Regions from separate parts of the Alkalimarinus coralli genome, predicted to be linked through region 3. Evidence: predicted binding sites of a transcription regulator. Region 3 holds the regulator's gene; each other region holds the start of a gene.
The links. Region 3 encodes sigma-54, which starts transcription at its own class of promoters, with help from an activator protein. Its sites were predicted from a motif close to GTTGGCACGNNNNTNGNNT; they were not measured.

Region 1 (10,778 bases), 2.0 Mb from region 3:
TCAAGGCAAGCGCTCGATGTGGCGTTAGCCGGTTTATCTGTTTGCGGCACCACTAAAATAGACAGGCCGGTGGAGTTCCTCCATCGGCCTCGCGTCAGTGAAAAAGAGCGTTATTTCACAATACCCAGATCATTAACAACTTTTTCAACATCTTTAGTGTTCTTAGCGATCATTTCCGCAAGGTCTTTTTCTGCATCACTATCAACCTTTCCTTTAAGGCTGACCACACCTTTATTAACATCTACCTCTATCGACGTGCCATTGACCTCAGACTCAAACAGAAGACGAGTCTTTACCACCGTGGCAATTTTCATGTCTGTCAGGTCGTTGCCAAGGTCATTGGCTTCTTCCTTTTTATCCTTTTCCATCTTGAGAACATGCAGCTTATTTTCGACCCCCGTTACACCGTCAACACTTTCCATTAACTCTTCAGCCAGGGCTTTATCCACCTCACTACCCACTTTACCGGTTAGAATGACTTTACCGCCATCCACATCGGTATTGATATCAAATGAGTTGAGGTTAGTGTTCAACAATAAAGTTGCTTCTGCCTTTCCGTCAATCCACGCATCTTTAGCTTCATCTTTCCACTCCTTTGCGTAAGCTACGTTGATTGAAGTTGCCATCAAGGTCGCAGCGATAATTGACGAGTTAACAATGCGTTTCATAATTTAAATCTCCATTTTGTTAAAATTCAAATTAGAAACAGCAACCACAATGCCAAAAACCATATATTGTTATTTATCATTAACTTAAAATAAAACAGCCTGTTTTTCGTACAACACCCTAACGACAGTATCTTTGTAAAATTTTCATGGTGAATGATCATTTTTTCCCGTCAGCAGTGTGTTCAAAGCAACATGTCATGAGCGCTAAAACCGCTTTTTTGTTTCTTCCAGCAGGTCATTTTCCACTTGAACGTCAGCCGCAATATTCGATAACCGTATTGATAATTCACGCCTCGTAACCCGTTTTACCGCAAGCTTTAGCAATAAAAGCGTGTTCGCCTCATGTCGTTGAAGCGTCTCAACAAACGCTGAGGTCTCAGCCTTTTTAGCATTGTTCTGTACCGAATCGTACAGCGGTGCATAGCTGTTTGGCAGCGCGCCAGCAGCGCTGTTTCCCCCGCTATGATGCTGTATATAAGGCATTAGGCTACTCACTATCACGTGACGGAGCTGCATCATGCGGCTAAATAAACGCCTCAAGCTATAGTCGTCTACATCATTTGCCAAGTGTTGATAAAATGCGACGCCATGACGGCACAGGGCATGAATTTCAATGATCAAATCCAAGTCGGTTTGTTCTTCTTTGGGCAGGGCGCCATTCTGGCTAGTCATCACTGTCCCCCCTTAAGTTATTAATGCTGAGTCCAACCAATACACTTCGTGTATTGTTTTTAAGCAAATACCTCACCAACAAAACAGTGCGGCAAGCGAACTACCACCTTTGTCATTTTGAATAATTGCTTTTTGTCAACTTCAATAACATCCCCTTGAAAAATTGCTATGTTGACGCAATCAACTATATACTCCGGCTTTAAGGGCACCTACTACTTCCTATATACAGCGACTCCCACTATGAGCATACCCAGAATATTCTTGCATGTGATCGACAACTCTCTGGAGAAACAGATTTTACAGCTGGATATCATAAACAAACTCGCTGTCACCAGGAGCGATAAAGAAACCTCTTGGATAAATCAGATAATAGCTGGCCCCGAGTATGACATCGCATTAATAGAAGCAGATGCTTTTAACCAAGGGCAGATCGGGCGAATTCACGATGAAAACCTACTGCCGGAGATGGACTTTATTTTTCTCAGTCAGGGAAAACCTAACCCGCACCTTGATCAAATGGTGCTGCGTAGCGCAGGTTATCATTTTCGCTCACCTTATAACCTCAACCTTATCAGTGACGCGATAAGCGATTATCTGGAACAGATAGCGGTTAACAAAACCAGTGCAGAGCAGGTTGTATCCAGTAATATGGATCAGTTTGGCATGCTGGTCGGTTCATCAAGTGTTATGCACGACCTTTGCCGCACAATACGGAAAATCGCATCATCAAGTGCCAACGTGTTGATTATCGGTGAAAGCGGTACAGGCAAGGAGTTGGTTGCTAACACCATTCATATGGCCAGTCCAAGGTTTGAGCAGCCCTTTGTTGCCATCAACTGCGGGGCACTCAGCCCGGAGCTGGTTGACAGCGAGTTGTTCGGGCATATCAAAGGGGCATTCACTGGCGCCCACAAAGACCATCAAGGGGTATTTCAGCAGGCAGAAGGGGGAACACTGTTTCTTGATGAGGTGACAGAAATGCCACTTGCCCATCAGGTTAAGCTGCTGAGAGTGCTGGAAACGGGTGAATACCGCCCTGTCGGAAGCAGTCAGACCCTCAAGTCCAACGTTCGAATACTAGCCGCTTCAAACCGGGATCCAATGCAAGCCATTGATGATGAAGTGTTTAGAGAAGACTTATACTTCCGCTTGGCTCACTTCCCCATTCGCGTACCCCCTCTAAGGGAGCGAGGTGAAGATATTGTCGGGCTGGCAAAGCACTTTCTCGCTTACCGCAATGCTCAGGACCAGCAGCTAAAAGACATTGCCAATGAAACACTGGATATTATTGCTAATTACTCCTGGCCTGGTAATGTGCGAGAACTAAAGCATACGCTGGAGCGAGCCTTTATTTTGGCGGATGATACTATCTTGCCCGAGCACTTAATCCTTGACTCAGGTGGCCAAGACTACGAAGCAGAACAACTGGAAAACGTACCCTCTGGTGTTCCACTGGACGAGATCGTACAACATGCCATCGTTAATACGCTAAAATCAAACGACGGTAATAAAACAGATAGCGCTAAACAACTGGGGATTAGCGTTAAGACGCTATATAACAAGCTGGAAAAGTATGATCTTACCGATACGGTTCAGACTCAGGAAGACGAACAACCCCAAACCAATAACTCTCAATCACACTCATAATTTCCAGCAGTGACTCAAATCGCAACGGACTGCGTATCACCAATTTGACTTAAAGAGCACCATTAGGTCGAAGCACCTTAAGAGCCGCTCTCCAAAACAAAATCACGCCCTCCCTTTTATCATAGACACAGCTACCCGTTTTCAGGGACTAGCACATGCAGAGACTTGGGCTGCACTTCAATCTCCACAGGCTCCGCGTCAAACACCTCGCCATCAATCACATACTTTCTCAGTGGATCAGTCTTTAATTTGATTTTTTTAGCCCGCACATGATGAACTCTATTATCCGTTTTTATTTGCGCAAGCCCGGCAACGGCCAACTCTGCAATTCCAGCAATACGCTCAGTTGTCTGCTCTGAGGTATCAATCCAGGTGACATCCAGATAACCGTCTGCCCAGTCCGGCTCACCGCCGCCTTGAGCAAGCAAACTGGTAATAGGGGCGGCGTTAGCAATTACAACACTGCTAATCGACTGATTAAGCAGCGGCTGGCCATCAATCTCCATATCCACCACAAAGTTTTCCGATTCATTCACCGCTTGCATAAACCCCTGAATATAAGCTAACTGGCCTAGTTCATTTTTTTCATCACGATTGGCAAGTTCAATCATCTCTTGCTCAAAGCCGACACCGGCGAGTAGCAGCATCAACTTCCCATTGCATTGGGCTGTGTCGATACAGGTACTATGGCCTTCTATAATATCGAGACAAACCGCCTCTGCCGAGGCAAGCTTTGACTCAATACCCCACAACGCGTGGCATAGCGCATTGGCAGTACCCAAAGGAAGAATCCCTAGTTTAATATCAGTACCCACAATCTTTGAGGCAACTTCCGAGACAGTACCATCACCGCCTCCAGCAATAATGATATCAGCACCAGCTTCCTTGGCTTGCTCGGCCAGTGCACCGCCGTCCATCGTTTCAGTGGTCGTTTTTAGTGTAATGTTGAAATACGGCGACAGCGTGTTGATCACCTCATCTTTCTGGTCTTCCCACTTGCCACCACCCGCTACCGGGTTAGCAATAACCCATGCGTTGTTCATGATTTTTAACACTCCGCGTCTATGTAGTTTTTCAAGTGCAGCCATCTGGCCTTTGTTCAGCCTTACTGTTTTTCGAATGCTTTGAATCTTCTTCATCATATCCGGGATCGAGCGCTGACTTGTTCGGCTGAGCATATAGGCCGCAACCACAAACGCTGAGCGCCCCCTTCCCAGCGCGCAGTGCACCACCACTCTACCGCCATTGCCAATATGGCTGTGCATCCATTTAATTGCGCGCACACACTGCTCCTCACTGGGAGCCGTATGGTCAAGCAAGGGAATATTCAGGTAATCAATCGGTTCATTAATCAGTGACCAGTCCAGCGCATCAAACTCCGCAGTCACATCCAAAACCGCAGTCACGCCATTCTCTTTCAGGCGCTCGATATCCCTGGGGAACAACCTGCAGCCAAGAAAGACCCCCTTATCAATTCGCTGCATAGAAGGTGTCGGATCGTGTTTTCTGGCCCATGCATTGTAGCCCCTTGCGCCCAGCAAAAACGGGAAGAATAACCAACGGATATAGCCTGGTATGGTGCCATCGTGTCGCTTGCGAAAAACCTCGGCCTTATTGATGATGTACGCTGAACTCACCGCAAAAAGAGAAGCCGATACCCATAACAGGAGTGCGCGCAATATCGAGCTATCGAGAAAAATAGCGCCCAGCAAGCTTAGCAGCGCTCCTGCCACATAATACTTTGCAATAAACACGTTCGCTCACCCTCCTGTTGCATCAACGCTTTTTAGAACATAGCTTACAAACCGTACCTCAAAAATTGCACCTCACAAACAATAACCCCCCATAGCAGGGGGGATTGTTCAAACGTGCTGAACCGAGCAATTAGCAGTCTGTATCTTTAGCATTCATGCCTTCTTTCGCATCTTCACACAGATCCTCTACCGTATTACCTGCGTCGGTCGCGGCTTCATCAATTCGCTCTCCCGCGTTTTCTGCAGAACCATCACACGCCACAACAGTGAACGCCATTCCTATTACCATCATTAGCGCTAGAAGTGATTTTGTAAAATTCATAGTTATATCCTTATTTAGTCTATTTAGGTTAATGTGAATCATGGGGGTGGTTAATCCGCGACAACGTCAATCAACTACAACGCTAACTCACCACATTGCCGATCAGCGAAACGACCATCAGTATCAGGAAGACAAAAAATAGTATTTTTGCAATACCTGTCGCTGTACCTGCAATACCTGAAAAACCGAATATTGCTGCGACGACGGCTATAACGAGAAATGCTAATGCCCAACTTAACATGTCATTCTCCTCTACCCTTTAGTTAATAAATATTTTCCTCTACCTTAGAGTCTTCAAACTGGGGTTCTACGAACTAACGTTTAAGTGAGAGCCAGATCGGAGACTACAGCCTGATTTCAATGCTTATTGACTCTACTTACTAACTACTTAGCGATAACCGTGCCAATCAAACAAACAGAACATAACGAATTGAAATATATAGACATTATTAAAAACGCCCAATAAAATTGAAAGAAATACTTCTCCACTGAACGAAAATATTACAAGTACAGTGTAATTGTTTCATTTACCCTGCTGGCATATAGGCTATCTTCAAATGGCAGAAGTAAAATCAAGCGGCTCAACCAAGCAGGCGACTAAAACTGTGATGTATCTGCCTTAAAAACATGGCTATTATAAAAAACACTATAACCATCATTCTGATTAAAAGGTTTACTGAATGGATACCGGGACATTGAAATTACATGGCTGTCGACAACCCAGGTATTTAACTCGCACACAGCTCTCGGCACTTTTTGTGATTATTTCGTTATGGTCACTGTTGCTGCCTCGCCTGTCTGGCGCAGCGCCAACCCTTGATGAAGTAGAGTTTAAGATAGAAAGAGTCAAAGAGAGCCCTGAACTTGATGAGTCAACCCAGACCAAGCTGATAGAAACACTGACCAATACCATCGGCTTTCTAAAAGAGGCCGATAGCAAAAGTGCGGATGCCAAGCAGTTTGCAGAAGCAGCAAGAACCGCCCCCAAAAGGGCTCAGTCACTACAGGCTGATCTGAAACGGCTTGAGCGGAACCCTGGTAAGCCAAAGTCCCACAACGATAAAAACAAAAGCATCGATAGACTAAAAAACGAGTTGCTGGCTGCTGAGACATTTCACAACAACCTCAGTGCAGAAATAAGCCGGCTTGAAGCTCAGGTTTCCCAAGCCAAAAACCGCCCCAAGATCATTCGCAATAACCTCACCGAAATATTCAACCGGCAGGCCGGTATCGACTCTGAACTAGCCAGCAGTCTAACGTCTACCTCAGGCAATCTGGAGGAACAGGTTCAGCGCTGGAAACTGGAAGCAGAGCAAAAAGCCCTGTCTGCTCGGCAGGAGTCTCTGGAGCAGGAGCTATTAAGCTTTCAAGCAAGGATAGAACTGAAGAGAATACAGCTCTCTATCTTTGAGATTCAGCTTCGCAACGCAAATAGCCGGATACAAACCCTGCAAGAGCTGCTATCGAAGAAGCGGATTGAGAGCGCGCAAAAGACAGAACAAACACTGACCAAGCAAGAGCAACAATTCAAAGATCAGCATATTCTGCTGCAACAACTAGCCGCTCAAAATACCGCACTTAGCAAGCAAAGCGCTAACACCAGCGAACAGTTTAAAAAAGTCGAAGCCGACACTCAGGAAGCCGCAACCAAAACACTCGAGTTATCTGAGAGTTTTCGTAATACCCAGCTAAAAATTGAAATAGCAGGCCTCAGCAAAGCGCTGGGGCAGGTGTTACTGGAAGAGAGGCGTCGGCTGCCGAACGCAACAAACATTAAAGCTGGCAGCCCAGCCAACGACGAAACAATAGCTGAAGCGGGTTTAAGACAGATAAGGCATGAAGAGGAGCGCCGAGCGCTACGCGACATCAATACCTACGTCAAAGAACTAACTAAAAATCTTGATAGTGAGATAGCACAATCCCTTGAGCCTGAATTAATTGAGTTGGCCGAACAACGTCGAGAGCTTCTAAACAAGGCAATCGAGATCGACCAAGCCTATGTACGGGCTTTGGGGGAGTTGGACTTTGTTTTACGAAAGTACCTGGCCAAAGCAGATAGTTACAACGAGTTTTTAACTGAGCATCTGCTATGGATACGCAGTTCGCCCGCGGTCAATGCCTCCATGTTGGGTGCTACCGGCAGTCAACTACTTGAGCTGTTTCTTGGGCCTCAGATCAAGCAGTTAATTACGGATGCCAGGCGATGGTCGTTCAGTAATCTGGGATACTGGTTGCTGGTAGTTGTGCTACTCGTATTTGCCTCAAGACACAAGCAGCTGAGCAGCCAATTAACCGCGTTGAACGAACCTATGCAGCGCCTGACGACAGATAATTACATGTTTACCCTGAAAGCACTGCTAATAACGCTGCTACACGCATCCATTTGGCCGCTGATTCTGTTTCTCAGTGGCCATGCGATTAGCACAACCCCTGAAATATCCTCGCTCACCTCAGCGTTGGCAAATGCGCTTTCAGGTATAGCGATCATACTTTTCAGCTTTTCATTTTTACGAAAAATGTGCCTCCCTGATGGTCTCGCCATTGCCCACTTCAAATGGCCAAAACAAGACGTTAACAAAGTCTACAAAGACCTCGGGCGGTTTATCTTTATCTTTATTCCAATAGTTATCGCAGCTGAAACCGTCATGAACTACCCGTTTGAAGCAAGTGCCGGAGCCCTGCCACATATAACGCTCGCGTTTGCAACAATCAGCTTTGGCTATTGTGCCTTTCGTCTGGTCAATAAAAAAAATGGCGCGATGACTGTTTATCACTCCCGCATACACAAGACGGAGTCAAATGTGCTACAAAAAGCACTGGTCAGCCTCTCAACAATCGTCCCCAGCACGTTATCTATTGCCGCATTGATGGGCTACCTTTATACGGCGGCGACCCTTAGCCTGCTGCTACTGACTTCCATTTTGAGTATTGCCAGCCTGATTAATGTACACCAGCTCATTATCCGCTGGCTGGTGCTGACACAACGCAAAATGGCCTATAAAAATGCCGTTGAACGCCGTGACAAGGCCAGGCAAAAAAGAGCCGAACAAAGTAAAGCTGAGCAGAGCAATGGAGACCAGAGTAGCGCCATCATCGAGTCGATTGAGGATGCGATTGAAGAGCCACAGGTAGACCTGAATGCCCTGAGCAGAGAGACCAAGGAACTGATCAACACGCTGCTATTTATCTCTGGCGCGATCATTCTCTGGTTAATCTGGAAAGAGATACTTCCTGCGCTGGGAATTCTGGAAGATATTGAGGTCTGGGAGAACACCCGGAAAGTAGGCGACAAAGAGCAGCTGGTTCCTGTCACGTTATTTAGCCTGACCATCGCCGTGCTCATCATCATACTGACATTTCTGGTCGCCAAGCGCTTGCCTGCACTGCTTGAGTTTATCTTTCTGCAACGGATGCAACTCAGTGCCGGTGGCCGCTATACCATACGAACCCTGTCGGGTTATACCATTGTAGCTATAGGTGTGCTCTCAGCACTCAGTTCGATTGGCGCCAGTTGGTCACAGGTTCAGTGGCTGGTCGCCGCGCTTGGCGTCGGTATTGGTTTTGGCTTGCAGGAAATTGTCGCCAACTTTATCAGCGGCTTGATTATCTTGTTTGAACGGCCTATACGTGTGGGAGATATTGTCACCGTTGGCGAGACCGATGGCATCGTCACCAAGATAAAGATTCGCGCAACCACCATCCGTACCTGGGATCAGAAAGAGCTATTGGTTCCCAACAAGGAGTTTATTACCAATCGCCTGTTGAATTGGTCGTTGTCTGACCAAACCATGAGATTGTTGGTTCAGGTGGGAGTGGCCTATGGCTCCGATGTCAGAAAGGCAATGGACATTATTATCGATATTGCCAAACAACACCCCAACATAGTCGACGAGCCCGCGCCAGCCGTCACGTTCGAGAGCCTCGGAGATAATGCGCTGATTCTATATTTGCGCGCTTACATCAATAACCTTGATCACCGTTTACCAACCACAACCGACCTGCACCTTGAGGTTTACGAACGCCTGAATGAAGCCGGTATTGTTATCGCCTTTCCGCAACGAGATGTACACTTGCATACCGCAGGGCCTCTCGATGTAAGGATGGCAAAGGAGCAAAACACGCCTGCACAGAGCAGTTAAGCACCGGATGTAAGCCTGAGTAGCCAGCTAAAGAGGATAAAGGCAAGCCAAATTGTCATAGTCAGTGCCGCCACAATGGTTAAGTACACGAGCAACAATCTGATGCGGCTTTGCCGCTTCACCCGGCCAGGATTGTTAACGTATGACTGAATCAGACGAACATTACGTTGATTCGCTTTAAAGGCAAAATCAAAAATATCGCCCACAAACGGTATCATGCCGACAATACTTTCGAACACCACGTAAAAAATCATGCGGCTCATGACGCTGGTTGGCACACCTAATTTAGCCGCATTGACCAGGATATAACCAGAAAGAAAACTTGAAAACAGGTCACCAACGACCGGAATCAGCCCAAACAAACCATCTAACCCAATCCGCCGGGACGTACCGGGCAAGCAGATCGAATCATCCAACCACCAAGCAAGTCGCTCAAGCCTTTTGACGGTGTGCTGTTGCGTTTCTCCCTGCCTGCTATTCATAGCTTCCTCATTTTGGCCTCGTAAACACGAGGCGCTATAGCCTGGGGGCATCAACATTTATTTTCAGCCCCCCATGGTTTACATACTGCGCTTTATAGTTAATTTATAGTACCTCCACTTCGTGGCCCCATAAAGAACCAATGCAGCAAACCAACAATAGGCAATAAAATAATATCACTCAGGTAACGTTCAATATAAAGTCAGATAAGCCTTCAAAAGCCAAAACAAAACTGGCACGAAATATGTCTATAAGAATATAGAGCGCAACAATGCTCGTTATGGATAAATGCGTTGAGCATTTTATTTTTTGTGTGAAAATGGAGGAACACAACATGAATTGGGACCAAGTAGAAGGTAAATGGGATCAGGTTAAAGGTCAGTTCCAACAGAAGTGGGGCAAGCTTACAGACGATGATCTGGACTCTGCCAAAGGCCGCCGCACGGAGCTAACAGGCCGTATACAAGAACGATATGGGCTGGCCAAAGAGAAAGCAGAGGAAGCTGTAGACGATTTTCTTAAAAAAATCTAAACGAATGAACTCTCGGCATTAATAGAGATTCAAGCTGTATAGAAAAAGCGCCACCGTCATTCAATGACGGTGGCGCTTTTTTTGTATCAGACCGTTAAATTCTACAAAGTTCTATTTTTCGGTTTATTCACAGCAGTGAAAAAGTTACTCATTGGAGTGAACTTTTTTCAAACCTCATTGCAATATTGGCTCTCGGTAATGACTAAAAAATTGTTCAAAGGCACTCACGTATTATCTATTTGGCTTTGTTTCTATATGCCGCTTCAAGCCCGGTAAAGAGGGTATCAAGAGCGCCCTCGATTCTATCCCAGGTATCCTCTTCTTTAAGCTCAAGCCCGGCAAAAGGTGACTCCATATGCTCACGAATGGTTAAGTGAAGCAACGCCGCACCCAACAGCGCAATGATCTCGTGATCGTACTCCGAGTACACTTTTTTATGTTGCCCCAGCATCTGTTTTACCACGTCCAGCGAGCTTTGCGTTCTTTCAGCAATGAGCTTTTTGGCAGCATCATTTTTTTCCGCCATCTCCCAGGCATAAATAGCCACCGTGTTAGGTCGTTTTT
Region 2 (10,778 bases), 1.4 Mb from region 3:
CCTCGTGACATCGCGGCAGTCAATGCCGGGTTGTCATATACTCTTAGATCACTTCTAAACCAAACAAGGTTGTGCATGTTTTAACACTCTCGATTGCATTAGTTAAAAACAGGGTTGCCCATTCGTGATCGGCAATATCGTTTTTGATAACAGGCGAATTTTATTTATCAATTACGCCTAAATCCCTGTGGTTACATACGCGGGCAAAGATAGTAATCGTGATTAAGAGCCGTTTGCCCATGCAACTATTAGTTGTTACGACGAAACTGATAAAACGGATCACTCTTAAATAAGCTTTTATCCGATAATCGTGATAAAAACTGAGTCTAAGCAGAAACAACACCAAACCTAGGTAAAAAGTGCTATCGTTATACCTATTCAGTGTAGGCGATATATTGTTGTAGTCTTTATGCTCAACAACGAAAACCTTGTATCTTGAGATGGCGCTTCGAGTCACTGACTGCGTTTATACGTAGGTTTAGCTTTGTGGCCGATTAACGCATAATAAAAAATGTCGGCATCACAACTGTTTTTATAGAAAAAGCCACAAAACATGGGTACAACTTATTGAGCCAACACCAAGCAGACAGCTCACCGTCACTCGATAACCTTGTTATCAGCATTGCACGCGATAGAGACCGCAATGCGTTTGTAGCGTTATTTGACGCAGCCTCTCCGCGCCTCAAAGCTTATGCGATGCGCTGCGGAGCAAATTCAAATGATGCAGAAGAAGTCGTGCAGGAGGCGATGCTAACGGTGTGGCGTAAAGCCCATACGTTCAACCCTGCAACCGCGTCCGCGATCACTTGGCTGTATACTATCGTACGTAATAAACGCATCGACTTTGTCAGGAAGGAGCGACCCGACCTAATAACATCAGAAGACCTATGGCCTGAAACCTACACAGATGCTGAACATTTAGAAAATAAAGTAGAAAGTGATCTAAATGTGAATATTGTCCGTACACTCTTACATGGCTTGCCAGAATCACAGCGTCAGATTGTTTATAAAGTTTATTTTGAAGGCAAACCTCACAGTGAGATTGCGAATGAGCTGGATTTGCCGCTTGGCACCATTAAGTCACGATTACGGCTGGCAATGAAAAAGTTAGACACCTTAGCGAAAGAACAAATGACATGGCTAATTATCATCCTTCTGACGAACTTTTAATGCAATTTACCGCAGGACAAATGTCCAACGCTTTGGGCATTATGGTCGCCTGCCACTTGGAAGCGTGTCAGGATTGCAGAAACCGAATAAGAGTCTACGAGCAACTGGGTGGCGAGATAATACAAGAAACACCGCCCGTTGAAGTCAGCGGTAACCTGCTGTCTAAAGTGCTTTCACGATTAGATGAACCAGAGCCCGATCAGTCGAAATTAAAGCAGGCAAGCATAGTGGCCGATCCGCGCATACCAAGACCATTAACTCGCTTTGTGCCTGGTTACTTCGACCAGCTGGAATGGACGGGGCTGTCTAAAAGCATCAAAGAGTATAAACTGCCAATTTCTGATCAGCACTACACCGCAAAGTTATACAAAATAGCTGCGGGCAAAGAGCTTCCTGTCCACACTCATAAAGGAAATGAGTTCACACTGGTGATGGACGGTAGCTTCTCAGACAACGCAGGCCAATATCATAAAGGCGATTTTATTCTGGCAGATACTCAAACGGTACACCAACCTAAAGCAGATGATCACAGCGATTGCATCTGCTTCGCGGTACTGGATGCGCCGCTGAAAATGACCGGCTTTTTTGGACGAATGCTTAACCCGTTTTTGGGTTAAGCTAAGGCTGGTATAAACTTAAAGCTAACGACTTGATAGATAACGCCTCCACTATCAGCTACTTACACTTCCTGCTACCTCCACTCCCAGCTAAATAGCGCGATATATAATCCCTGGCCGACACTGAACCATTTCAAATTTGTCTGCCAGGCCATTCAGCGACTCTGATGCACCCAAAACCAGATACCCCCCGGGGTTAAGTGCTTGATGCATTCGCGAAAGAATATCCAGTTTCAGCTCGGCAGAGAAATATATCAGCACGTTTCTGCAAAAAATCACATCAAACTTACCAAGAATTGAATATCGATCCAGCAGATTCAACAATCTGAAATCAATCTGGCGCCGAAGCTCTGGTTTGATTTTCCACGTACCCGCTTGCTGCTCAGTAAAATAGGCATTCAGCCGCTCTTTCGACAACCCCCTACCAATAGCCAGCATCTCGTATTCGCCAGACTTGGCATTGGACAACACTGTCTGGGATATATCAGTGGCGACCACTTGAATACCATTCTTAAGCTTGCCGGGTTTGGCCCGTTTAAACTCATCTGCAACCATGGTCATCGAATATGGCTCTTGGCCTGTGGAACAAGCGGCAGACCATATTCTAACGGGCTTAATACCTCGCTTATCCGCAAACTCAGGAAGCAAAATATCACTTAATATTCTAAACGGATGATTGTCCCTAAACCACAACGTTTCGTTAGTGGTCATCGCATCGACCACCCGCTCTTTCAACCCTCTGGCAGATATTTTCTTCAATTGCTGAACCAGCGCCCCAAGGGATTCAACCCCCTCCTCTTCCATGATTTTCCTTAGTCGACTTTTTACCAGATATTGTTTGTTATCGCCCAGCAGTATCCCGCAAGCATCCTGCAAAAAGTCCCTAAACTGCTGATATTCGTCGGCTGCCCCTGGCGGGGGTGAGCTCAAGCGTGTCACCATAAATGTTTTAGTCCAAACAAAAAATATTGTTATCTAGTGAGCAATGTTACCTAGTGAGTGTCAGTGATGTAATTGGTCTACGACTGTCATAACGCGCTCAGCCAATTCATCCGGGCTGAACTTAGCCATAAAATCATCTGCCCCCACCTTTTCAACCATCGCTTTGTTAAAAACACCGCTAAGAGAGGTATGCAGCATGATATAGAGGTCAGCCAATCGAGGGTCTGCCTTGCAGTTGGTTGTGAGGGTGTAACCATCCATCTCAGGCATTTCAACATCAGATATCATCAACGCAAGGTGCTCTTTAATGTCAACGCCTGCCTCCGCCTGCTCACGCAGGTAGTTGAGCGCCTGCTGACCATCATTTTTAGTGATGACCTCAAACCCTACAGCCTGCAAGCAGTTTTGGATCTGTTTACGGGCGACCAAAGAATCATCAACCACCAGCACCCGAAAACGCTGCGCCTTTTCTGTTTGTTCTTCTGTAATAATCCCTGCTGTGACGGTGTCTTCTACAGGGGATACTTCTGCGAGAATTTTTTCAACATCGATAATTTCAACCAACTTGTCATCTAACTGAGTCACAGCAGTCAGATAATTCTCCTTACCTGCCCCCTTTGGTGGTGGGTGAATTTCCCCCCAGTTCAGGTTAACAATACGCTCAACGCCCCCGACTAGAAAGCCCTGAGTTTTACGGTTGTACTCGGTAATAATAACGAAGCTACTGTTTATCTGGTCTTCAGGTATAGGTGCTTGCCCGGTCGCCATTCCCATATCCATAATAGGAATAGTTCCCCCTCTTATATGAGCAACGCCTCTCACCACGGGGTTACGCTTTGGCATCATTGCGAGCTTTGGACACTGCAATACTTCTTTAACTTTAAAGACGTTTATACCGTATATCTGTTCGCCTCGTAATCGAAACAACAACAACTCAAGTCGATTCTCGCCAACCAGCTGAGTTCTCTGGTTAACACTATCCAAAACACCAGCCATAGGTGTATCCCCTGCTTTTTTCTGAATGCTAAAAATTCAAACAAACGGCTAAAGTCCATTGACACGTTATAGTCGATACATTGTGTCGTATTGGCCGCTATTTTTTATATCGGCACACTGTTTGCTTACTTTACAAACAATCTTATTCAATATGTCAAATGGTGTTCATGTGCCTTGTTTAGACAAATACTGCTTACTTCTCATTAGCATAGGCCATTTTTTAAAAGTTCGCAGAGCTATTTTAGTTCTATTGTTACTTTTCAGCATCACACCTGTTAATGCATCTACTTTTAGCGAATGGGCTTCTCAAGAGACCCGTTTTTTTCTTGATGAATATAGCCAAACACTCGCCTCGGAAAAAAATTACCGCTCCAATTATAAAATCGGCAACATTGATCCGCGTTTGAATCTCACAAAATGCAGTACGCCTCTTTCCTTTACCTTTCAGGGCGACCCTTTGGAGAGAAACAAAAATACAATAAAAGTGGTTTGCAGTGATAAAAAGCGATGGTCAATATTTGTCGGTGCTGAAATTAATATATACAAAGAGGTCTGGGTGGCAAGCCAGACGCTGCCACGGGGCCAAAGGGTAAAAAAGTCCGACCTGGAACGCGCTGAAATTCAAGTCAATAAGTTTCGAAAAGGCTACTTTGTTAATCAACAAAACATCGTAGGAATGCTTTTACGACGATCAATCCAGGCCGGTGACGTTTTCTATCCAGGGCTGCTACTACCCCCTAAAGTGGTTGCGCGAGGCGACACCGTTGTTATAAGCGCGCTATCAGACACGATATCCGTTCAGATGATGGGCACAGCGATGAGTGACGGCAAACTGGGCCAACAAATACCGGTGAAAAATAAAAAATCTCAACGAGTCGTTAGGGCAACGGTGATATCAAAGGGGCAGGTTGTTGTTCCGATGTAATGCGTTGTCAATCAAACTGAATTATCTAAAGCGAGTCAGAAACCAATAAACAGAACCTGTGACAGATGTTATTATAGAAGCGAGGCGGCTTATTTCGATAGTTAAATTGCAGTCGTTGAAATAAAATAACGTTTATTATTAAAGTTCTTAAAAGTTTGGTCGATAAGTTAAGCAGAGTCTATTAATTAAAGGTTTACGATCATGGCAATCGACATTAACGGAATAAACCCGAACCGACCGGGTAGCTCCCAAAGCAGGAGTGTTGAAACTCAGCAGCCTCGTCAAAAAGTTGACAACTCAGCACAGGACAAACAGCAGGCACCGACTGAAAAAAGAGGTGAAAGCGTAAGTTTCAGTGGCAAAGCAAAAGACTTTCAGCAAATTGAAGCGAGCTTGAAAAGCTTACCTGAGGTAGATTCAGATAAAGTGGCCAAGATACGCGCGGCCCTAGAAGACGGAAGCTATACTGTCTCACCTGAAAATGTGGCCCAGAAAATGCTTGATATGGAGAAACACATTTTCTGAGAGTAAGTAAGTTATGCCGCTTTTAATTGATCGACTCAAGACTCTGCTGCAAGAAGATATTCAAGACCTTACCCGCTTAAGCGAACTGTTAAACAAAGAGCGCACTGCTTTAAAAGAGCGCTCTAACGACTCTCTCAAGCTACTAACCAGCGAAAAATCCTCCCGAATAAAGTCCATCGAGCATCGCGCTAAAGAAAAAGCCAAACTATTCATTGATGCCGGCCATCAGATTAGAAAGGGTGAATTTGAAAAAGTAATCGCCGATATTCCTGACCCGGAACTACAAGCATTGTGGAGAAAGGTGAATGTAGGGCTAAGATTCTGTCAAGATCAAAACACCATCAATGGAAAGGTCGTCAGCCACTCCCTTAAGCGCGTTAACAAGCTAATGGATATTGTGAGAGGGCAGCATAACAAACCCAACCTTTACGGTTCATCAGGCAAAGAAAGCTCTATTGGTGGGCTTAACTCAATAGCAAAGGCCTGATCAATTTACTGACCAGGCCTTTAATTTAGAATGTCTGTTTGCTTTGGAATGGTCTCTCGACTGCTGAGAGCTTTAAACTACAGAGACAGAAACTAAGAATACTCCTTATGCGTTTATTATCTTACCGTTATGGTTACGGAAGAATCGGCAGAGAAGTTAATATCACTCATATACACACTTCCGAACGACGCACTTGTTGGCCCAGCCCCTGCGACTCTGATATTTTCCAGGCTAATCTTGTCAATATGAGTAGGGAGTGCCAACTTCATCTTGCCAGGTTCGAGCATTTCAAAACCAGGCTTACTGGTATCATAAACGACACCTTCTACCTTTGAATCCCACGCCAACATATTAGTCACCGGAACAAACACGTTCGTCAGGTTTTTTAAGACCTTAACAGAATCTGGCTTCTCTTCGTTGTTAACCATCTGCATTAAGTTTTGAATGTCGTCAGTGATACCTTGCGCTGTCACACCCGCCAACGAGTCATCATCAAGGGCTTTCATGCCAGTTTTGGACTTAAATGCATTAATCTGCTCGCCAGCTATTGCATCACTGCTGGCGTTGCTTGTCTGGGTTGAAGCGGCAAACGCAACCATAGGCTGAAGTGGCGTTACAACCATAGCTACAAATGCAGCCGTATAACGATAACGCTTTTGATGCTTTAGCGTTCGATCCAGGTCTCGGTCTGTAATCAAGCCTTGGCAAACCAGCACCTCACCTAATCTTTGACCAGTCCTTTTCTGCTGAGCCAGTGCGCTATCAAGCTGCTGTTCAGTAATATAACCCCGATTAACCAGTAACCGACCAAGACGGGATTTGTCTAGTTGTTTTGTTTTTGTAGCTATCATATCCCCGACCTCTAACGTGTTTGAGTTTGTATTGATCCCACACGAATAATGGTACGTATTGCGGTTTTTGTACACAGGATAAGCTTGTCGATTAGTTAAGAAATGTAAGTACAGTTTTCGATTTGATACAGGGCAAAAAAATGAAAAAACAATATTTTTGTAAATCAGTTAGTTAGTAGAACTTCCATTTTAAAAAAGTATTCTATAATAACTGTTCGAGAGCCAAATAAAGCATCTTCAGCCGATACCATCAGGAAAAGTCATTGTCATTTAAAATTCAGGATATTAATTTACCCATTAAGCTGATTCAGGAGGCTCAGGCATACCTTTTCAGAAAGCGTTTTTTCTACCGGTTTAGCGATATCGTTGAAGCTAAGTATATTCAATATATGCTTTCGAGTTACCAGTTAGAAAACCGTTTATACCCTATTCTTGGGGGGCTGGGGCTTGTTATTTTTTTGATAGCGGACCATTTGGTAATCCCCGAAATATTCAGCCAAGTTGCAACCATTCGAGCGTTAGGCGCTGTCATTATCCTATCGATGGTATGCTTTACGTACTACTACCCTTCTTACCGTTGGCAACAGCTTATTCTCTGTGTCGGTGGTTTGATCATTCATCTTTCATTGGTACTCATTGGCGTTTTGGCGGCCAACAGTGGGCATTATCATTACCAGTTTGGCCCCATAGTCACAATTTTCTTTATAAGTAACGTTATACGTGTCGGGTTTAGCTATGCCCTGCCCGCAACCATTTTAATGTTCGCCTCTCAAGTCTTTGCTATCACCTTATTGACCGACATATCCCACGAACAGGTTACGGAAATACTTTTTATCTATTCATTCGTCACCATAATCAGCCTGATTGTGAATGGTAGAATGGAGTTCGAGATCAGAAAAAATTTCTTACGCATTCTGTTACTGAACCATGAGCAGGAGCAATTGATAAAAACTCAGGACGAGCTACGTAAATTATCCACTTCTGATAGCCTCACCGGCCTTTATAACAGGCGCTATTTTAATAAACATATCGAGCGGGAGTGGCTCAGCGCAATCCGGCATAAAACCCCCATATCCGTGCTCATGATTGATGTTGATGACTTCAAGCAGTATAACGACTCACAAGGTCACCTGGCAGGTGATGATGCCTTATCAGCTATCGGTAAAACGCTGCACCAGAGCATCAAACGGCCAGATGATTTAGTCGCCAGATATGGAGGAGAAGAGTTTATTGCCACACTTCCTCACAGCGACGCAGAATCTGCGCAAAGTGTTGCCCAAAATATGCTCACCGAGATATACAAGCTTAATATTGACCACCCTGATGCATCCCATTGCAACCGACTTACAATTAGCATAGGTTACTGTTCAGTTATCCCAGATCAGGAACAATCGATAAAAGATCTGTTAAAATGCGCGGACGATGCACTTTACGAATCCAAACGTAAGGGGAAAAACTGCATTTCAATGGGAAAATGCAGCAATTAAAATCAACCTCAACTTCACCAATAAATTAACAAAGGGTATTTTAAATGCGTAGGCACACAACTTTCATTAAATCTCTGTTGCTCTCATTGTCTTTTATATTCAGTTCAATCGCAGTCGCTGCCGACGACCCATCTGCGGTCAGCGATACCAAGGTACTGATAGAAACGAACTACGGAAATATCACGCTCAAATTAAACCCGGAAAAAGCCCCCATTACTGTCAAGAACTTCCTGAGCTACGTAGACAGCGGGTTTTACACCAAGACTATATTTCACCGCGTCATTCCTGGTTTTATGATTCAGGGCGGGGGGTTTTATAAGAGTATGGATAAACTACCTACGAAGGCTCCAATTAGAAATGAAGCGGCCAACGGCCTGCACAATAATCGTGGCACCATCGCAATGGCGCGCACCAATGACCCGCACTCAGCCTCTTCGCAATTTTTTATCAATGTTGCCAACAACAACTTCCTTGACTACAGCTCACAGAGCATGGGATACGCAAGTTTTGGTAAAGTGATTGATGGAATGGATGTGGTAGATAAAATAGCCACGGTCAAAACAACCCGGCGTAATATGCACGCGAATATCCCGGTTGACCCTGTCGTAATCAAAAAAATGTCCGTTATCAAATAGTTCGGCCCTTTACTCCATTCTAACGAGTTACCATTTTGCAGTTACCTTCAGTACCTACTGCCGACCTCATCTGGGATGAGGTCGGCCACCCTATTTCAAAAGATCACGATGACGTTTATTACTCTCGAGAAAGTGGCCTTGAAGAGACTCAATATGTGTTTCTTGACAACAATAACATCGAAAATCGACTCAGGGATTTAACTCAAAAAAGTAATTTCACTATCGCTGAAATTGGCTTTGGCACAGGCTTAAACTTCTTGTGTTGCTGGCTGGCCTGGCAAAAAATTAGAGATTCCAACGAAGTACGTTCATTGCATTTTGTATCCGTTGAGAATGCGCCAATTAAGGTATCCGACTTAGCTAAAGCCCTAGACAATTGGCCTCAACTCAGCCATCTAAGCGAACAGCTCCTGGAGCAGTATCCTCTGGCAGTTAAAGGCTGCCACCGCTTGGTGTTTGAACAAGGGAGGGTCACACTGACACTCTATATTGGCGATGCAGAAGAGCAGTTTAAAGATGCACTGTTTCTGGCCGATGCATGGTTTCTCGATGGTTTTGCCCCTCACAAAAGCCCGGACATGTGGAGTGCTGAGCTATTCAATATAATTGGCCGACATAGTGCTCAGGATGCGACCTTTAGCACCTTTAGCATCGCTGGTGTTATAAGGCGAGGCATGTCTGGCGCAGGCTTTAACGTAATAAAGGTGCCCGGGTTTGGCCGTAAGAAAGAGATGCAAACCGGCTATTTGGTGGCTCCAGAGGCCGACGTGGCTGACACTAATCCAAAAGTAACTCCGTCAGCCAATCACTCTTCTGCAAGTCACTCTTTTGCAAATATTAGCAAGCTTAACAGTCTGCTTGACAGCGCTTGGCTAAAAGGCAGTCTTGGCACCGTTCAAGGCACGGCCTCTACTAACTATACTGGCTCAACCGACGATACCTCCTCAAGCGGCTATACCTCTTCAAGCGGCTATGCCTCTTCAAACGACTACGATGTGATTATAGTCGGCGCAGGATTAGCAGGCGCATCAACAGCCACTGCGCTGGCAACGAGAGGGTTAAAGGTTTTAGTGGTTGAAAAGCAAAAAGAACCCGGCGCGGGTGGCTCAGGCAACCCTCAGGGGGCGGTTTACAACAAGTTCTCCTCTGATTTTAATATTCAAACAAAGTACGCGTTAAGTAACCTCCTGTTCAGCCAGAACTATTATAGCCGCGCACAACAGCAGTCAGAAACACCATTCTGGAACAACTGCGGATTAATACAAGTTGCCTGGAGTGATAAAGAAGAGGCCAAACAAGCAGAGTTCTTGGCGAAAAATCATTACCCAGAGAACCTGTTAACACCCTTAACGCCTGAGCAGGCAAGCCGCTTGGCGGGCGTAGAACTAAGCCATGGCGGTATTCACTTTCCTGACTCAGGCTGGGTCGCTCCGAAAAAATTGTGCGAGTCACTGCTCGACAATAAAGATATTGTCACGCTGTACAACACTCAAATTACGGAACTCACTCAGAACTCAGAAACACTACAATGGTCGGTAATCAGCGATAACCGCGTTGTTGCCAAAGCTAATAATATTGTCGTTTGCTCTGCCTCCGACGCGAGAACATTCGAGCAACTCAGCCACTTACGAACCAAGCCGATAAGAGGCCAGGTATCGGTCATCTCATCAAAAGCGGAATACCCTTTAAAAAAGGTACTGTGTGGCGAAGGTTATATCAGCCCAAGTTTAAATAATGAGTTTTGTTTTGGGGCCACATTTGATCTTAAAAACGACCATAGCGAAGAACTGGCAGAAGACCACACAAAGAATATTAACCAGTTAACCGACTGGCTCCACTCCGCTAAAGAGTTATTGTCTGATAATCAGATATCATCACTAAAAGGCCGTGCATCGGTGCGGTGCACTTCACCCGACTATGTCCCAATAATTGGGAAAGCGCCAGTTTTACAACAGCAGGTTGAGCGCTTTTCAAAACTAAGAAACGATGCAAAAGCAAAGTTTGACGTAAACGGCGCCTATTACGAAGGGCTATTTGTCAATATAGCCCATGGTTCAAAAGGCCTATCCTCATGCCCATTAGCCGCTGAGTTTATCGCCAGCCAGATATGCAATGAGCCCACACCGCTCTCTGCTGACATCGT
Region 3 (10,778 bases):
TCAAGTGCTTCGTTTAAGCTACGAATTTTTTTATGACGCTTCGCTTGCTCTAATGTCTTAACCATTAATAAGCCTGGGGTCTAAGGTGATGATATTTGAGACGTGCCGGATTATACCTAAAAAGGCTACTTGATCAGTATAACGTAAGGTCTAAATTGTAAAAAGGAGAATGCTTAAAGTAATAACAAAAACAACCGTTTAAAATAAGGAGATAGAATATTCGGATAAAAAAGTAGTGGTAGAGAAGGGTTACTCTCCTTCGCCAAAGCGGTCAGCAATAAGTGCTTTAAGCGCTTCAATCGCATCATTCTCATCAGAACCTTCGACAATCAGGTCAACCTCTGTCCCACAGCTGGCAGCCAGCATCATGACAGACATAATGCTTTTACCATCAACCTCTTTGCCGTTCCGAGCTATTTTAATACTGCTGGAGAAGCGAGTGGCAGTACTTACCAGTTTCGCTGCGGCCCTGGCATGCAGGCCTAGTTTATTAATAATCGGGACAGTTTCTTTAATCATAACGACTTCGTATTTCGTGTTTTGTTTTCGTATTTAATAAGTTTGTCTTTGTTGTCTTTGTTGTCTTTGTTGTTTATGCAATTAAAGACTACTTGGTTGTCAACTGACGCAGCCCTGTAAGTTTTTAGTGATCACTATCGGGTTGGGCTGGCAGCTCTTTGTGCCGAACTTGAACATTCGGCTGCAGTGACTTAAAGATCTCTCCTAGCCGCTCAGAGATGTAGACCGAGCGGTGCTGCCCGCCAGTACAGCCGATCCCAATGGTCAGATAGCTTCTGTTTGAATTGGCAAACTGTGGAAGCCACTTATTGAGGTAACTGACTATGTCTCCCAGCATTTCACCGGTTTCAGGCTGCTGCTCTAAAAAATCTTGCACAGGCTTATCTTTTCCAGTGAATGCTCTTAGGCTTTGATCCCAGTATGGGTTCGGTAAACACCGCACATCAAATACAAAGTCCGCATCAATCGGAACGCCATGTTTAAAACCAAAGGACTGAAAAAGCAGTGCCATATCCTGGCCTGATTTTCCGGCAACCCGGTCTTTTATTAAGTCCCTGAGTTGGTACATGGTCATGTCGCTGGTATCAACGATCAGGTCAGCAGCAGACGATATGGGTGAGAGTAATGCCTTTTCTGCATCGATTGCTTCTTTTAGGGATATTGAATCGTTCGTCAGAGGGTGCTTTCGCCTCGTGGCGCTAAATCGTTTTAACAGTGTTTGATCGAGAGCATCAAGATAGATGACATCCATATCAAAATTGCGATGCTTAAATTGATTGGTTATATCTGAAAACTGGTCGATGCCTGTTGAAAGGTTTCTCGCATCAATACTGACGGCGATTTTTTCCAGGCGTGTTTCTTCTGTGATGAGAGCCTCATCGGCGAGTGGTAATAGGAGGCCGATTGGCAGGTTGTCGATGCAATAATAGCCCAGATCTTCGAGAACATGGAGTGCGGTGCTTTTTCCTGACCCTGAGCGACCGCTTACTATAACAAGTTTCATTATCCTACCTGGTTGATTGAGTTAATGATGTTCGTTTAGAACCAAAGTGCTCAGCTAGTATATTGAACGGCAAAATGATCAATCAGTTATGATTGAATGATTGTGTTGTATAGTGACTCACTGTCCTCGCAACCTCTAAGCTTTCGGCACAGTTCGGTATTATTGAATTTCTCTGCCAGCTGGCTGAGTAACTCCAAGTGTTCACTGGTTGCTTCTTGTGGGACGATAAGTACAAACAGCAGGTCAACAGGCTCATTATCGATCGAATCAAAGGGCACTTTCTGATTAAGCGTTAGCAAGGCTCCGATTACTTTGTGGCAGTTTTCCAGCCTGCAGTGAGGAATTGCGATTCCTTGACCAATGCCAGTACTGCCTAATCGTTCTCTACCGATCAGGCTGTTAAAGATCGTGTTTTCATTAATATCTGGATATTGTTGCGCTATTCGCTGCGCAATTTCTTCCAGAACTTTCTTTTTGCTGCTCCCGGGCAGGCTGCAAAGAGCCAGCTCGGGAGACAGTATAGATTGAATTGAAACTGACGTATCGGTCATTATTAATGCTTATTCTATTCTATGGCAAGTAACTTATCGTGCGGATGCACCGTGAAGTCTGTCGACATTCTTCTCTTTATGCTTAAGAATTTGACGGTCGAGCTTGTCTACCAGCATATCTATTGCTGCGTACATGTCTTCCTGCTCTGCTGTAGCATGAATATCGGCGCCACTGATATGAAGGGTCGCTTCTGCAATTTGACGAAGTTTTTGAACTGATAATGTAACCTGAACGTTGCTGATATGGTCAAAGTGTCGTTCAAGCTTTTCGAGCTTGCTGCTAACATAGTCTTTCAAAGAGTCTGTCAGATCAACGTGGTGTCCCGTAATATTCAATTGCATATTTCGCTCCTAGTATCGTTTTTGTGTTCCCTGAAATCTTCTACATATTGAGGCGCGTTTGAATGTGCGACTAGCAATGAGTCTACTAGTGAAACATCCGAATAGCGTTAACTCAATTCCTGGCAGTGATCAGCAAGGGAACAGAACTTCATTGCCTTTGTTTTTCACTTTACTTTCTTGATGACGCTTTGCCTGGGCTTGTGTTAAGCCCCGCCAAGCCTATCTTTTGATGCCAACAATCTTAGCATATTAGCTAATCCATTTATTGACTCAAAACCGTTTAATTCTGAATACCCCTCATAACTAAAATTATACTAAACGTTTTCGTTCATTTGATGGGGGTATTGACATCGCTTCGCGATATTTTGCGATGGTTCGTCTTGCTACTTTGATACCTTGTTCGTCGAGTATCGTTGCTATTTTGCTATCGCTTAGCGGTTTTTTGGCAGATTCAGCCGCTACCAGTTTTTTAATGATGGCGCGAATTGCGGTTGATGAACACTCGCCTCCAGATGCTGTGCTTACATGGCTGGAGAAGAAATATTTAAGTTCAAATATGCCTCTGGGAGTATGCATGAATTTTTGGGTGGTGACCCTTGATATGGTTGACTCATGCATATCTACGGCCTCCGCTATATCATGCAGAATAAGAGGCTTCATTGCCTCTTCACCATGATCAAGAAAACCTTGTTGATGTTCCACGATCTTACTGGAAACCTTCAGCAGTGTCTCATTACGACTTTGTAAGCTTTTAATAAACCACTTGGCCTCTTGTAACTGATCCTTCATATAAGTGTTGTCAGCACTACTGTCAGCTCGTTTAACGAGTGATGCGTAGCTTGAATTAACCCTTATCTTAGGGGCAATTTCCGGGTTGAGCTCCACTTTCCAACGCTCATTAACCTTTTTGACAACCACATCTGGAACAACATACTCGGGTGTATTACCGCTGATCTGCTCGCCTGGTCGAGGGTTAAGTGATTGAATGAGTTTGATAACCTGTTTAAGGTCGGTCTCTTTTATGCGGCTGCGTCTTATCAGTTGGGCGTAGTCCCGGTTGCCTAAAAGATTGAGGTAATGGTTGATGACCAGTTTTGCCTGAGGTAACCATGGTGTGCTATCTGGAAGCTGATTGAGTTGGATTAGCAGGCACTCTTGCAGGTCTCGACTGGCTACCCCTGGCGGATCAAAATGTTGAATTCGTTTTAGAACCGCTTGTACTTCGTCTAGCTCAACTTCGTGCTCGCTCGCTTCTTCCTGATTGGTTTCAGCAAAACCGGATAAGATCTCCTCAACGGTGCTGGATAAATAGCCATCGGTATTAACTGAGTCAATGATAGACATGGCGATCAGTTTATCAATGTCTGACATGGGGGTCAGGTTGAGTTGCCAAAGCAGATGATCCTGAAGGGATTCGCCCACGCTGTTACGTGACTCAAAGTCGCTATCTTCTTCTGGGGCAGGACCAGACGGTGCGTTGTTGGGGTAAATGTCATCCCATGCGGTATCTACTGGCAAGTCATTTGGAATGCTGTCAGACCAGTCTTCTGCGTTCATAATTTCATCAGAGCCTTCTGAGCTGGCTTCTGCCATGGACTCTTTAGCTTGCGATGCAGAATCATCGGCTGTGTTTTGCTCTTGGGAGGAGGTCTCTGTATCCGGGTTCTCGGATCGATTACGATCATCGTCAGATATTTCCAGCATTGGATTGGACTCAAGGGCCTCTTGGATTTCCTGCTGCAAATCAAGAGTAGAAAGCTGCAGTAAGCGTATTGCCTGCTGCAGTTGAGGGGTCATTGTCAGCTGCTGACCTAGTTTGAGCTGAAGTGATGCTTTCATGACCATTGATTACCTACCGCCTTATGCAAAACCATCAATGAACAAGGTCTCCTCATTGTTTAGTTATTTTATTGTCTCTACCAGGTTTAGTGTAAACCACTTCCGAGTCAGTTGTTTTATTATTTCCGGTTAATCATATTTTAGTTAGGAGATTGAAAAAATAGTAGTCATGGCAAGCGCTATTATTAATATTTGAGCACTGTAACGCTTGGGGAGACTATTAAAGCCTAAATTGTTCTCCTAGATATACATCTTTAACTTGTTGGTTTGACAGAACATCTTCCGCAGTGCCCGACGCTATAATGTGTCCGTCGCTCACGATATACGCTTTCTCACAAATATCAAGGGTTTCCCGAACATTATGGTCTGTTATTAGTACGCCTATCCCTTTCTCTTTCAAATGGGTGACGATCTGCTTGATGTCGCTTACAGAAATTGGGTCAACCCCGGCAAATGGCTCGTCAAGTAGTATAAAATCCGGCTCAGTGGCTAATGCGCGAGCGATTTCTACACGGCGGCGTTCGCCACCTGACAGGCTCATACCTAAGCTATCTTTTATATGTGTAATGTGAAACTCTTGAAGAAGGGTTTCCATCTTCTCTTTGCGTTCGGCTTTAGAAAGATCTTTCCGTGTCTCAAGTATTGCCATTAAATTATCTTTAACGCTTAGCTTTCTAAAAACAGACGCTTCCTGAGGGAGGTAACCAATCCCTTTTCTTGCTCGGCCATGCATGGGTAAATGGGTCAAATTCTCCCCATCGATTGATATTTTCCCTTTGTCGGCTTCGACCAAACCGACGATCATGTAAAAACATGTGGTTTTCCCTGCACCGTTGGGGCCGAGTAAGCCAACAATTTCACCGCTTTGTATTGAGAGTGAGACGTCTTTGACGACTGATCGTTTTTTATAGCTTTTTGCCAGGTTGTCGGCGCTTAACGTTTTCATTATTTTTCTTCGTCGGAATCTTTTTCAACTGGGTGGACAATAATTTCAACGCGCTGAGACTTCTCTTCTCCACCCTGAGCAGTGACTACGCGACTAACCGTGTTGTACTCGATTTTTTTGCCTCGAAACGTGTTCTTTCCCTGCTCAAGTTTTGCGTCGTCTATTAAAGTCAGCTTTTCATTATTACGGGTATAGATAATGGTGTTGCCGTAAGCATGGGTGGGTAGCTCTTCTCCCTCTTGCTGGTCGGAGAATTCAGCTGGAGACCCAAAGGCTTCAAGCTTTATCAAACCGCTTTTATCACTATAAATAATTACCTTGTCGGACTTCAGGATTGACTTTCCCTGGGTGATAACAACGTCTCCACTGTAAATTGAACGGCCCTTTTTTTCGTCCAGCTCAGCTCGGTCAGATTGAATTTTTATAGGTTGGTTGCTGTTTGCTGTGAATGCACTTGCCTGAGTCGAGATCAGAGTTGAAAGTGCCACTATTAAAGCAATCAGCTGTTTTTTAAAAGGTTTGCTATGATGGTAGGGCTTACTGTTATTGGGCATAGTTGCCTCGTACGTTGGAGGTAATTTCAATCTTTTTATCGTCGACCCAGGCGTTCATGCCTTCGCCTTCAAGGATGCTAACATTATCGCTAATGGTAACGGGTTGTTTTGTGGTAATAAAGCGTGATTTATTGAGCACAGTCAGGGATTCTGTTTTTAGTGTCCAGGGGGCTTTCAACTGCTCGTCTCTGATCATCGTTACATTATTGATGAGTTCCAGATTCTCCTCGGTCATTTTATATCTTCCATTGTCCGCTGTGAGTCTCAATGTTGTATTATCTTCCCGGTAAACCAGTAAATTGGGACTCTTTAGTAGTGCGATATTTTGGTCGGGGTAATGCTTGGCTTCACTGCTCTTCATTATGGACGAAACGTAGCCGTCAGCATCATATACCGTGTATTTTCCATTAACGATAAAAAAGTCAGGCTCTTCCTGTTCTGCATTGCTTGCTACAGGCACAATTTTATTGTCGCTGTTCTGCCAGACTATTAAGATCATGGCGAGAATTGAGATGATTAGCAGGGAGTGCTTTTTGATTTTTTCGCTTTTCACGTTATCCCCGACCTCACTATTGTGTAAATACTGTTTCCATACGAGCCAATAATGCTGGCAGGCTTAAATAACACCGGCTTTGAGTAAATCGTGCATATTGAGTGCGCCAACAACTTTCTGCGACTTGTCTACCACGATAAGCCCGTTTATTTTGCTGTCTTCCATAATCGCAAGCGCTTCTGCTGCAAGAATATCTGCTGAAATAGTCCGGCAGTTTGCCGTCATAACTTCATCTATACGGGTTTTATGGATATCGATTGCTTTGTCGATTGTTCTTCGAAGGTCGCCATCAGTAAACAGGCCGCAGAGCTTGCCGTTGTCATCGGTAATGGCTGTCATTCCGAGTCCTTTTTCCGAAATCTCAAGTAGGGCGTCGCTAAGTAATACGTTGTGGTTGACGGATGGAATTCTACTGCCCGTGTGCATAATGTCAGATACTTTCAGAAGCAGTCGTCTGCCCAAGCTTCCGCCAGGGTGTGAGAACGCGAAGTCTTCTGCACTAAAGCCTCGCGCCTCAAGCAGTGCAATTGCAAGTGCATCGCCCATTACCAGGGTGGCTGTAGTACTGGATGTTGGGGCAAGGCCAAGGGGGCATGCCTCTAATTCGACGCTTACATCAAGGTTTGCATCCGCTTCAAGAGCAAGCGCTGAGGTGTTTGACCCGGTCATGCTGATAAGCGGGGCTTCCATTCTTTTTATCAGGGGCAGTATGGTGACCACCTCTGATGTGTTGCCAGAATTCGAAATGGCTATGACCACATCGTTTGCTGTTATCATGCCCAGGTCGCCATGGCTGGCTTCGCCAGGGTGAACAAAAAAGGAGGGGGTGCCCGTGCTCGCGAGAGTCGCGGCTATTTTTTTTCCAATATGACCTGACTTGCCCATGCCGGTTACAACGACGCGCCCCTTGCAATCAAGAAGGATTTGGCAGGCTTTGGCGAACGAGTTGTCGATGCGTCCAATTAGTAGTGATATTGCGTCTCTTTCAATTTCGACGGCGCGTTTTGCTGAGCTGATAAATTTAGCAGAGTCTACCATTCTGTTATCCGATAGATGTATGAATATGATGTATTAGTCAAAGTGTAACGCACTTTTAGTGTAAACGTTTAGTGCTGACTTTTTGTTAATAATATTTAATGGTTGATCTTGGTGCCTGCTTGTTGCTAGGCACCGAGTGATCGATATAGCAGTATTAGGTAAGCGACATAAATGGCTAGCATTCCACTGCCAAAGGAGCGTCCCAGTCGTCCTTTTTTCTGCATAATGTAAGCAGCCGCAGCGAGTAGTAACGTAAGGGCTAACATAATGCTGTAATCACGCAATAGTACTTCGCTATCTAGCATAACGGGGTTTAACAGTGCTGGTATGGGGAGTACGGCGAGCAAGTTAAAGAGGTTGGAACCAATAATATTACCCAATGCAATATCGTGGTGCCCCTTTAATGCGCTGGCGACTGATGCCGCTAACTCTGGCAGGCTTGTTCCGATGGCGACAATGGTTAAACCGATAATCAGCTCACTGACTCCCAGCTCCCTGGCCACTCCGCTTGCCCCCCATACCAGTAGTTTCGAACTGGCTAACAGTAAGCCAAGACTAATGACGAGCTGAAGTATTGCTTTGGCGGTGCTGGTGGAAGGGATTTCATTAATCTCTTCAAGAATTTCAGGAGCATCCAGGTTGTTTCTCGTTAAGAAGTACATCGATATGGCAAGAATAACAATCATGATGATGCCATCCCATATGCCTAAATGATTATCAAGAAACAGCAAGGTAACAAGCAGTGTCGCAGTGACCAGCACGGGAAACTCTCGCTTAAGCACTAGCGGTTTGAGCGGGATGGGGGAGACTAACGCAGTAATACCTAATACAAGTGCGATGTTGGCTATGTTTGAGCCAATGGCGTTGCCGACTGCGAGGTTGCTAGCGTCCGACAGTGCCGCAGTACCGGAAACGATCATTTCTGGAGCAGATGTGCCAAAGGCCACTATTGTGAGGCCTATTAGCATGGGGGACATTCCAAGGTTGCGCGCCGTTGCTACGGAGCCATTAACAAAGCGGTCTGCACTCCATACCAGTACGACTAACCCTGCAATGATGCCGGCAAAAAATAGAATCATGAATTTCACTCTAACTAGGTGTATGAATAGCTCATGCAAAGACTGAATCTTCAGTTGTGGCGTGAATTGTGCTGAACTTGGTGCGCCCTTGCAATGGCAAATTTTAAAAAAATCCTGATGGGCGTAAGATCCTTTGCTTTAATAGATTGAAATATTTGATTAAATCATACGTTAGTTGATGTAGACTTCATCTCGCGCACAAATCTCTCTTATAGGGAAGGCCTTATGGAGGGGAGTAGCGCAATCTATATCAGTTAACTATCGCATGTCGCAGGCCAGGATTAATTGTTGTGAGCAACTTGATCGAAATTAGGGGAATGTCCTTTTCTAGAGGCGAACGGCTTATATTTAATGATATAGATGTTGATATCCCCAAGGGGAAAGTGACATCTATTATGGGGCCGAGTGGTACGGGTAAAACAACGTTGCTGCGTCTCATCGGAGCCCAGCTGAAACCACAAAAAGGAACGATTACCGTAGACGGTCAAAATCTTCTTAAGCTAAAAAGAAAGGATCTCTACCTCGCCCGTGAAAAAATAGGCATGTTGTTTCAAAGTGGTGCGCTATTCTCAGATTTAACGGTTTTCGAAAATGTCGCTTTTCCGCTAAGGGTGCACACTAAGTTGCCTGAAGATATGATTAGGGACATTGTGCTGATGAAATTGCAAGCGGTCGGGCTGAGGGGGGCTAGAGACTTGATGCCAGCCGAGCTTTCGGGTGGCATGACTCGTCGCATAGCGTTAGCTCGAACCATCGCTCTTGATCCGTCCTTAGTGATGTATGATGAGCCGTTTGCAGGTCAGGACCCCATCGCAATGGGGGTTCTGGTGCAGTTAATAAGGCTTTTAAATGATGCGCTAGGGATGACGAGTGTGCTCGTTTCGCATGACGTGGCTGAAGCGCTTAGCATTAGTGATCATGTTTGCATTATTTCCGATGGCAAAGTGATCGGGCAGGGGGCACCCGGCCACTTGAAAGAGCACGGTTCCCCATTAGTGAAGCAGTTTTTACAAGGACTGCCTGACGGGCCGGTACCATTTCACTATCCCGCATCCGACTATCGTTCAGATTTATTGCCAGGGAGTGAACGTGCTCAATTATTTACGTAGGCTTGGTAGGCAGGCTATCCATACGGTTTCTGTTCTGGGACGCTCAGGTGTATTTCTGATGCAGTCGCTTGTGGGGGTTCCAAATTTCAGCAGTGGCTTTCCTTTGCTGATCAAGCAACTCTACTCTGTGGGTGTTTTATCGCTGGTCATTATTGTTGTATCAGGGCTCTTTATTGGCATGGTGCTTGGGCTGCAAGGGTATAACATATTGGTTGATTATGGCTCCGAACAGGCTATAGGGCAGATGGTCGCCTTAACGTTGGTTAGGGAGCTAGGGCCTGTCGTTACGGGGCTCTTGTTTGCGGGGCGCGCAGGGTCGGCGCTGACAGCTGAGATAGGGCTTATGAAGGCCACCGAGCAGTTAACCAGTATGGAAATGATGGGGGTTGATCCGTTACGAAGGGTGATCGCACCTCGGTTGTGGGCCGGTTTTATTTCGATGCCTCTTTTGGCCATGATTTTCAGTGTGGTCGGTATATGGGGCGGAATGCTGGTTGGAGTGGACTGGTTAGGTGTTTATGAGGGCTCGTTTTGGGCTAATATGCAAGCATCTGTTAGCTTTCAGGATGACGTGTTAAATGGCGTGATAAAGAGTATTGTTTTTGGTTTTGTGTGTACATGGATTGCCGTTTTTCAAGGCTATGATTCAGTCCCTACATCTGAGGGAATTAGCGCGGCAACAACCAAAACGGTGGTTTATTCGTCTCTGGCTGTGCTGGGGCTGGATTTTGTGTTGACTGCCATGATGTTTACGGCGTTATAGCGCGTCGCAGTAAGGTAGCCGAAGGCGAGAGATTAAACGAACCCCGCTGTGAAGGGGGTGTTTGAAAGTTATAATATCGGAGTGAATATGTACAATCGGACAATAGAGATAGTGGTCGGGCTATTCATCATGCTAGGCATTGGTGCTTTGGCTGTGCTGGCTTTCCAGGTTAGCGGTCTTTCTGCAAAAATGGATTCAGAAACCTACAAGGTCTATGCGCAGTTTGATGATTTGGGCGGGTTGTCGGTCAGGGGGCGTGTTTCGATGGCTGGTGTAACCATTGGTAAAGTCAGCAATATTGAACTGGATAAAGAGTCATATATGGCGCTGGTTGAGATGGAACTTTATGGTTCTGTTGATAATTTGACGACAGACAGCAATGCCGCTATCCAGACAGCTGGTTTGTTGGGTGAAAAGTACATTTCCATTAGTGTTGGAGCGGATGAAGAGTACCTTAAAGATGGCGACACGATATTTGATAC

Region 1: a site for sigma-54 is predicted at 5,453-5,471, ahead of MY523_RS15465 (DUF1328 domain-containing protein). Genes of this name have one in related genera too.
Region 2: a site for sigma-54 is predicted at 3,834-3,852, ahead of flgA (flagellar basal body P-ring formation chaperone FlgA). Genes of this name have one in related genera too.

Annotation. Positions count from the first base shown of each region.
Region 1 is NZ_CP096016.1:3,443,626-3,454,403, forward strand. It holds gene MY523_RS15440 (BON domain-containing protein) at 111-668, opposite strand; gene MY523_RS15445 (ferritin family protein) at 873-1,340, opposite strand; gene MY523_RS15450 (sigma-54 interaction domain-containing protein) at 1,581-2,987, shown strand; gene MY523_RS15455 (diacylglycerol kinase family protein) at 3,119-4,741, opposite strand; gene MY523_RS15460 (hypothetical protein) at 4,872-5,063, opposite strand; gene MY523_RS15465 (DUF1328 domain-containing protein) at 5,146-5,304, opposite strand; gene MY523_RS15470 (mechanosensitive ion channel domain-containing protein) at 5,744-9,202, shown strand; gene MY523_RS15475 (DUF4112 domain-containing protein) at 9,199-9,684, opposite strand; gene MY523_RS15480 (CsbD family protein) at 10,017-10,214, shown strand; gene MY523_RS15485 (TetR/AcrR family transcriptional regulator) at 10,450-10,778, opposite strand, start outside.
Region 2 is NZ_CP096016.1:2,044,412-2,055,189, forward strand. It holds gene phrB (deoxyribodipyrimidine photo-lyase) at 1-77, opposite strand, end outside; gene MY523_RS09055 (sigma-70 family RNA polymerase sigma factor) at 568-1,170, shown strand; gene MY523_RS09060 (ChrR family anti-sigma-E factor) at 1,137-1,787, shown strand; gene MY523_RS09065 (CheR family methyltransferase) at 1,878-2,717, opposite strand; gene MY523_RS09070 (chemotaxis protein CheV) at 2,790-3,725, opposite strand; gene flgA (flagellar basal body P-ring formation chaperone FlgA) at 3,895-4,650, shown strand; gene flgM (flagellar biosynthesis anti-sigma factor FlgM) at 4,852-5,175, shown strand; gene MY523_RS09085 (flagella synthesis protein FlgN) at 5,189-5,662, shown strand; gene MY523_RS09090 (cyclic di-GMP-binding domain-containing protein, MshE-related) at 5,779-6,513, opposite strand; gene MY523_RS09095 (GGDEF domain-containing protein) at 6,777-8,000, shown strand; gene MY523_RS09100 (peptidylprolyl isomerase) at 8,045-8,635, shown strand; gene mnmC1 (FAD-dependent 5-carboxymethylaminomethyl-2-thiouridine(34) oxidoreductase MnmC1) at 8,671-10,778, shown strand, end outside.
Region 3 is NZ_CP096016.1:647,542-658,319, forward strand. It holds gene mgtE (magnesium transporter) at 1-65, opposite strand, end outside; gene MY523_RS02850 (HPr family phosphocarrier protein) at 250-519, opposite strand; gene rapZ (RNase adapter RapZ) at 644-1,522, opposite strand; gene ptsN (PTS IIA-like nitrogen regulatory protein PtsN) at 1,609-2,073, opposite strand; gene hpf (ribosome hibernation promoting factor) at 2,107-2,415, opposite strand; gene MY523_RS02870 (RNA polymerase factor sigma-54) at 2,725-4,254, opposite strand; gene lptB (LPS export ABC transporter ATP-binding protein) at 4,475-5,200, opposite strand; gene lptA (lipopolysaccharide transport periplasmic protein LptA) at 5,200-5,754, opposite strand; gene lptC (LPS export ABC transporter periplasmic protein LptC) at 5,744-6,307, opposite strand; gene MY523_RS02890 (KpsF/GutQ family sugar-phosphate isomerase) at 6,371-7,345, opposite strand; gene MY523_RS02895 (calcium/sodium antiporter) at 7,471-8,424, opposite strand; gene MY523_RS02900 (ATP-binding cassette domain-containing protein) at 8,742-9,533, shown strand; gene mlaE (lipid asymmetry maintenance ABC transporter permease subunit MlaE) at 9,514-10,296, shown strand; gene mlaD (outer membrane lipid asymmetry maintenance protein MlaD) at 10,384-10,778, shown strand, end outside.